Regions from separate parts of the Rothia sp. CCM 9416 genome, predicted to be linked through region 2. Evidence: riboswitches for the same ligand, from Rfam matches in the RefSeq annotation. Region 2 holds a riboswitch; the other holds the start of a gene.

Region 1 (3,385 bases), on a different contig from region 2:
GCGCTTGCGCCGGCGCGTTCGAGTTGGCGTGCCACGATGGGGTCATCGTTGGTGTAGGCGAAGACGGTGAAGCCGCGTGAGGCGAGCTGTTCGGTGGCCTCGAGTAGTTCGAGGGTGTCAGGGAGCAGGGTGGTTTCGTCGGCTATGACTTCGAGTTTGACCCAGTGGGTTTCGAGTGCTTCTCTGCCGAGTTCTGCGGTGAGGGTGGCGTCTCTGGCGGTGTAGCAGCCGGCTGTGTTGGGCAGGATTTTGATGCCCTTGCGTTGGATGATGGAGAAGAGTGATTCGCTGGTGGTGGGTGTGTAGCGGCGTAGGGCTACGGTGGTGAGTTCGGTGCCCGATGCGGTGAGGGCTTCTTCTAGGTTGGTCAGGGAGGTGATTCCGCCTGTTCCCATGATGAGCCGGGAGTTGAGTCTTACTCCGTCGATGATGAGCTGGTCCTTGATGCCGGTCATGGTACTAGCCTCCTTGGACTGCGGTGATGACTTCGAGTGTGTCGCCCTCGGCTAGCGGTGTGTCTTGCCAGGTGCTTCGGGGTATGACGGTTTGGTTGCGGGCTATGGCGATTCCTCGGCGGGTGTCTTCTTGGGCTAGTGAGCTGCCGTGGAGGTGTTCGACGGCGGTGAGCACGGTTGCTGTTTCGGGGAGGGTGGTGGGTTGGCCGTTGAGCAGGATGTTCATGGGTGTGCCTTTCGGTTTGAGGGCAGGGGCGGGTTTAGCAGAGTGTCAGGGTTAGAGGGTATCGGGTTGAGCGAACCTGTAGGGGTTGCAGGTAGCTAGGTCTGCCAGGTCTTGTTCTGTGGTCTGGCCGGTGAGCTGGCGGGTGATGAGTTGGGCGGCCCAGGGGGCCAGGAGGATTCCGTGGCGGAAGAAGCCGGTGGCTAGCAGAGCGCCGGTGATTGGCTGGCCCCGGTGGGTGAGCTGGCCGATGAGGGGGATGTCATCGGGGGTTCCCGGTCGGGCGCGCGCTGTGGCCTCGTGTATTTCGAGTTCGCTCAGGGCGGGCACGAGTTCGTGGGCGTCGCGCAGGAGCTGGTAGATTCCGCCTGCGCTCAGTCCGGTTTGCTGGTCTTCTCGCATGGTGGCTCCTAGGACCAGGGTGTTGTCCTTGCGCGGAACCAGGTAGACGGGGTTGCCCCGGACAACCCCTCGGATGGTCCGGGTGAGGAAGGGCCGTTGGTGGGGCGGGACCGTTAGGCGCAGAATATCGCCGTGGACGGGCCTCAGCGGCAGACTTTCTAGCGAGTCCGGGCCGTGCAGTTGGGTTGCGGCAAGCCCGTTGGCAACTACCACTTGGGTGCTGGCCATGCTCCCTTGGTTCCCATCGGCATCAACCCAGCTCACACCGGTAACCGTGCCGTCTTCTAGGGTGATGCCCTGCGCACTTGCACGAATAACCCTTCCCGCAAGCTCTTGGTCAAGGGCGCGCATCAGGCGGCGTGGGTCTATCTGGTGGTCTTGGGCTATGGCAACGGCTCCGGCTAGCGAGGGGCTGAGGACGGGTTCGCGGCGGCGAGCAGCTCGGGCTCCGATGGGCTCTGGTGTGAGCCCCAGTTCTTGCTGGTAGGTGGCAAGTTCAGTCAGGTGCTGGGCATCGGCCCGGTCAAAGGCCAGCACAAGGGTTTCGGTGGGCCTCCACCCGACGCTCTGGCCGCTAGTGGCCTCTAACCTTGCGACAAATTCGGGGTAGAGCTGGGCGGAGGTACGCATCAGCGGGAGCAGGGCCTCTTGGCGGTACTGCACTTCTGAGATAGAGGCCAGCATTCCGGCGGCGGCAAAGGAGGCACCGCTACCCGGGTGCGGGTCTAACACAATGGGTTGCCGTCCGGCCTGGAGCAAATGCCAGGCTGTACTGAGCCCGATGACTCCCCCACCGATAAGGACGATGTCGGCCTGCTTGGGTGGTGTCGCTTCAGGGTCTTGCCCCGAAGAACCTATCCTTGGTTCCTTCTGGCAGTTGAGCAGGGTACTGGACATGGTGAACAGATCCTTCCGGCGGCATGACCCGCATCAAGTTGACGGTCGGCTTTCGCCCTCTCAGCGCGCTTTGGGCACAGGTGCCGCGCGCTCCCGTATGTTCTGCCCCTAGTATAGGAAGTAACAGTGTCTGAAAAAAATAGATACGTGACTCGGGAGGTAAAAATGCCCCAAAAGAATTTTGTTAACGTCACAGAGCCGTCATATACGCGCGCTCAAGGCCTTGAATTACTGGCCGCGGCTCAGCTCTACCTGTGCACTGATGCGCGCACCGAGCAGGGGGACCTCACAGAATTTTTGACCAAGGCTTTTGACGGGGGCGTGGATATTATCCAGCTGCGCGATAAGACCCTGCCGGTCAATGAAGAACTTGAAGCACTCGCACTACTAAAAGAGATTGCCCACCGGGCGGGCAAACTTTTTGCAGTCAATGACCGGGCCGATATTGCCGCACTGGTAGGGGCAGATATTTTCCATATGGGCCAGACCGATCTGACACCCAATCAGGCCCGTAGTTTGCTAGGCCCCGATGTGCTCTTGGGCCTATCAACGCACACACCGGCCCAGGGTCTAGCAGCTTTGAGTCACCCCGAGGTTGACTACTTCGCCTGCGGCCCGGTCTGGGAAACTCCCACCAAGCCCGGCCGTCCGGCCGCTGGCCTAGACTACATCAGCTACATCGCCGCCCAGCAACCGCGCAAACCCTGGTTTGCTATTGGCTCTATCAACCAGGAAAGCCTGCCGCAGGTAGTACAGGCAGGAGCCAGCCGGATCGTCGTGGTTCGCGCCCTCACCCAGAGTTCCGATGTTTCCAAGGCCGCTCACCAGCTCCGCCAGGGCCTGCCTCCACTACTCGGGGCATAAGATAACCTGGTAACTCACCAAGCAGGCAAGGGAAAAGGGGCTTTTCGGTGTACGGTCTTCTCGATGATGTTCTTATGGGGCACGATTTTGTGTGGCGAGATATCACCTGGCGGGAGCGCGCCCCGGTTCTGACAGTTGAACCTCTCCAAGCCGGTAAGCCAGCGGGGCAGGTTCATACCCTACCTATCACCCCGGGTGCCTTCCTAGGGGTTCGGGTTCTACAGCCCGGGGAAGAATCTGCGGGAACCTACTGCACCGGTTATGCCCAAGCCAAGACTGATGGACCCGGTTTTACTCACCTGCCCTGCCCCAGCTCCGCCCTGGTGCCAAAAGGTAAGCAGTGCCCCACTTGCCTGGCCCGCGACGAGTTTGCTCCCATTCACCGGGTGCATTTAGGGGCGCAGATGACCCCGGCAGCGTTAGATTACGTTAACCTAGAGCATTTTCTCTATATTGCGACCTTTCCCGATGCCACCTCAAAGGTCGGGACCGCTTCGCTCCACTCCAATCCGCGCCGTCTGGACGATCAAGCGGTCGCTACAGC
Region 2 (3,385 bases):
CCTTCTAGGCTGTAGGTATCCCCGCCCAGGGCGGCAACATAGTCGGCATCGTGAGTGATAGAGATGACTGCCGTACCTGCTTGGATCAGCTCTCGGATGAGGGTGACCAGTTCCTTCCAGGTTCGAGCGTCCTGGCCGAAAGTGGGCTCATCCAGTACCAGGATTTTAGGCTGGGTCGCTAGCGCGGTAGCCACCGAGAGCCTGCGCTTTTCACCACCGGAGAGCGTGAAGGGGTTGGCCTCTTGCAGGTGGGTAAGCCTCAAGCGTTCTAGGAGCTGGTCGGTAGCCTGGGCCAGGGAGGCTTCATCGAGGCTTTGCTTGCGGGCCCGTGCCAGGTGGCGGGGGCCAAACTCCAGTTCAGCTCTAACAGTGGGTGCGATGAACTGTTGCTCTGGGTCTTGGAAGACCAACCCAATTCGATCGGCCAGTTCAGCTGCTGGCCAGCTGGCTATGTCCGACCGATAGCGCTCAGCCAGATCACCGGTCAGGTGGGGGTGGGCAATGACATGCCCGGCCACCGGGTAGAGCAGGCCGGTCAGGGTCAAAGCCAGGGTTGATTTGCCACAACCGTTGGGGCCTAGCAGGGCTAAGTGACTGCCAGCGTAGAGCTGAAGGTTGATACCCTCAGCAACTACAGGTAGGTCTAGGGTAGGTTTTTGACCCGATGCCAGGGCGCGAGCGCGGTGCTTGAGCTGGCGACGGCTGGGGTAGGCGCGAGTAAGGGTCAAGTCACGGGCTTCTAGCACAAGTGGACCCAGCGCAGGGCTGTCCTTTGTGGGTGCCGGTGGGTGCGGCTGGTAGCCTGGCACCCAGACACCAGCATCAATGAGTTCCTGGCCTGCCTGGCTGAGCACGCGTTCAGGTGGACCATCGTGGCTGATACCGCCCTTGGCGCCGAGCACTATGATCCGGTCCATGTGCCGAGCCCAGATATCCAGGCGGTGTTCGATAACAACAAGGGTTGAGCCTGTCTCTTGGCAGGCTGCCACCACAGCGTCTCGAACCTCTATGACACCTGCTGGGTCCAGGTTGGCGGTTGGCTCATCGAGCAGCAGGGCGCCTGGGTTCATGGCTAGGATGCCGGCTAACCCCAGCCGTTGCTTCTGCCCGCCGGAAAGGGCCGATGTTGACCGGCTGTAGTCTAGGTGACCTAAACCCACGGCCTTGAGGGCGCTTTTGACCCGCTCCCAGATCTGGGTGCGGGGGACGGACAGATTCTCGGGGCCAAAAGCAACGTCATCACCAACCCTGGCTAGGACCACGGAGCTTTCCGGGTCCTGTTGCATGAGCCCGCAGGTCCCGCGTGATTGGGCGGGAGTCAGGCCGTTAACGGACAGCTCCCCCAACTGGGATTGGCCGTCTTCGTCTTCTAGCAGGCCACCTAAGGCCTGGAGCAGGGTGGTTTTACCAGCGCCGGAAGGGCCCACCAGGAGCACCTTCTGACCGGGTTCAATCTCGAAGGTCAAGTTAGAGAAAGTGGGCTTGGGCCGCCCCGGGTAGTGCCACCCGAACTCCCGGGCCCGGAAGTGGGTCCCCCGGCCTCTTGACTCTGGGCTGGGGGACGCAAGCTGATGATCTTCTGCGGTCAACGCCCTAGCCCTTTGAGCTAGCTGATCCGCCCCGGCGGGAAGGCCTGCGAGCGGCCCGCCCTGCTGCCAGGGAATCTAGCGCGCCGGTTGAGACCAGACCGCGCACCAGCAACCAGGAGACCAGACCGGCCAGAACCAGGCCCGAGATCATAGAGCACAGAACATAGATGACTGCTTTTTGACCCACCATCTCACCGGCATAGTAAATGATGATTTCTGAGATCCCCATAGCGGCACCTGAGGCTAAACCGGCCAGCATGGCGGTGGCGAGGTTCCAGACCTTGTAGAAGAAGATCAGGAATATCAGCTCAGCACCCAGGCCCTGAACTAGGCCAGAGATTACTACAGTGAAGTTGTAGTGGGTGCCCAAGAGGGCCTCGATGACTGCCGCCAGAAGCTCGGTGTAAAGGGCTGCACCGGGTTTGCGGATGACCAGGGCACCCAGCAGACCCGCAAGTAGCCAGACACCCCCGGCTAAGGGGGAGTATTCAGGGGCCAGGGCTAGGGTGGTAGTGATGGCGGAGTAGCCAAAATTTGACCAGAGCCAGAAGATCAGGGCGCAAGCTACGGCCAGCACCGATGCTACGACGATATCGTTGACGCGCCAGGTGAGCGCGGATTTCTTGGACATAAAGCCTTCCTTTGGTGAGAACAGCAAAGGGGGCATGCACCGGCGCACCTGGGTACGCCTATTTACTTCGACTCCCTAGCGCCGGTACTAACCGGATCAGGTTGGAGGGTCTGCATGTGCACTCTCAGCGCCAGTCTGGCGCTCCCCTGTCGTTTATGGTTACCCGCCGGTCTCAGAGCGGGGTCCCAAGCATGGAACCCTTCCAGTATAGAGCAAGCCGGGATACCCACGAAAAATGAACAGTTATCCAGGCTGCGGGACTTCCCTAGTGTCTTTGTGCATAAGCTACAGCAATCATGAGGTGGCTCATGATCCACCCATCGACGGTGAGGAAGGTGAACTGCCGCGCCCTCCACATTCCACTACAGCGGCTGAATAAAGGCCCCCAGCACAACACTGGTTACTATCCATTCATTCCAGGCATTGTGAAAAAATAAGACCGAAACTGGGAGTTTCTATTTTTATAATCAGACTCGTGTCTATAAAAACTACTCTTTAAATACTCTAGGGCTAGCAATTATCTTGCCTATCACACCAAGGGGTAGTTCCTGGAAGGTACCTCCTATTCTTAGCGACAAGTCTATAAACGGCCTCCATGCAGGAACCCAGCAAGGGAAAATTATAGATTCTTGAGAACAGCGACAGGCCGGTAATTCTATCTAAAAACTTCATAAAACCCCTTGCCCCAGTAAAATACTGACGGTTCTTTATGTAAACAATAGATTTACTAAAATCACACGCATATTCTTGCTCGCTAGATTTTTCAAACACCTGGTAAGGAATAAAATCCACCAGATTATTTCTGTCTAGTTTAATAAGATAATCAACGGTTTTTGTACAAAAACCACAATTTCCATCAAAGATAAACAATTCTTTCATCTAAAAACCTCCATCTTGTTTATCAGCCTAGGCCATACGTCCATAAAATACAGGGCATGGCCCCACCAGGAGCACCGTGAGGATCCCCCCTTACCCGAACACCTACCTAAGCCCCTGATAAGCTCTTCAGTCATCAGGAGCAGACCGCGCTCACTTTGCCTGCCCTATACCCCAACCCTAGCGGGCAACTCACACCCTAACAATAAGTACTGATAGTCTTAGGGCAAGGGGCCATCCGGCCCGCCACACCAACAGAAGGGATCCCTCATGAACCCCCTCACAAAAA

The links. Region 2 has a riboswitch for thiamine pyrophosphate ahead of ACN080_RS00125 (ECF transporter S component). Riboswitches for the same ligand answer to the same signal wherever they lie in the genome.
Region 1: another riboswitch for thiamine pyrophosphate. It lies ahead of thiO (glycine oxidase ThiO); the one in region 2 lies ahead of ACN080_RS00125 (ECF transporter S component).

Annotation. Positions count from the first base shown of each region.
Region 1 is NZ_JBLXXR010000009.1:261-3,645, reverse strand. It holds gene ACN080_RS05130 (thiazole synthase) at 1-455, opposite strand, end outside; gene thiS (sulfur carrier protein ThiS) at 460-681, opposite strand; gene thiO (glycine oxidase ThiO) at 733-1,977, opposite strand; TPP riboswitch at 1,970-2,084, opposite strand; gene thiE (thiamine phosphate synthase) at 2,143-2,841, shown strand; partial or broken gene ACN080_RS05110 (hypothetical protein) at 2,889-3,385, shown strand, end outside.
Region 2 is NZ_JBLXXR010000001.1:22,193-25,577, reverse strand. It holds gene ACN080_RS00130 (ABC transporter ATP-binding protein) at 1-1,589, opposite strand, end outside; gene ACN080_RS00125 (ECF transporter S component) at 1,594-2,220, opposite strand; TPP riboswitch at 2,276-2,378, opposite strand; gene ACN080_RS00120 (thiol-disulfide oxidoreductase DCC family protein) at 2,731-3,099, opposite strand; gene ACN080_RS00115 (DUF4235 domain-containing protein) at 3,367-3,385, shown strand, end outside.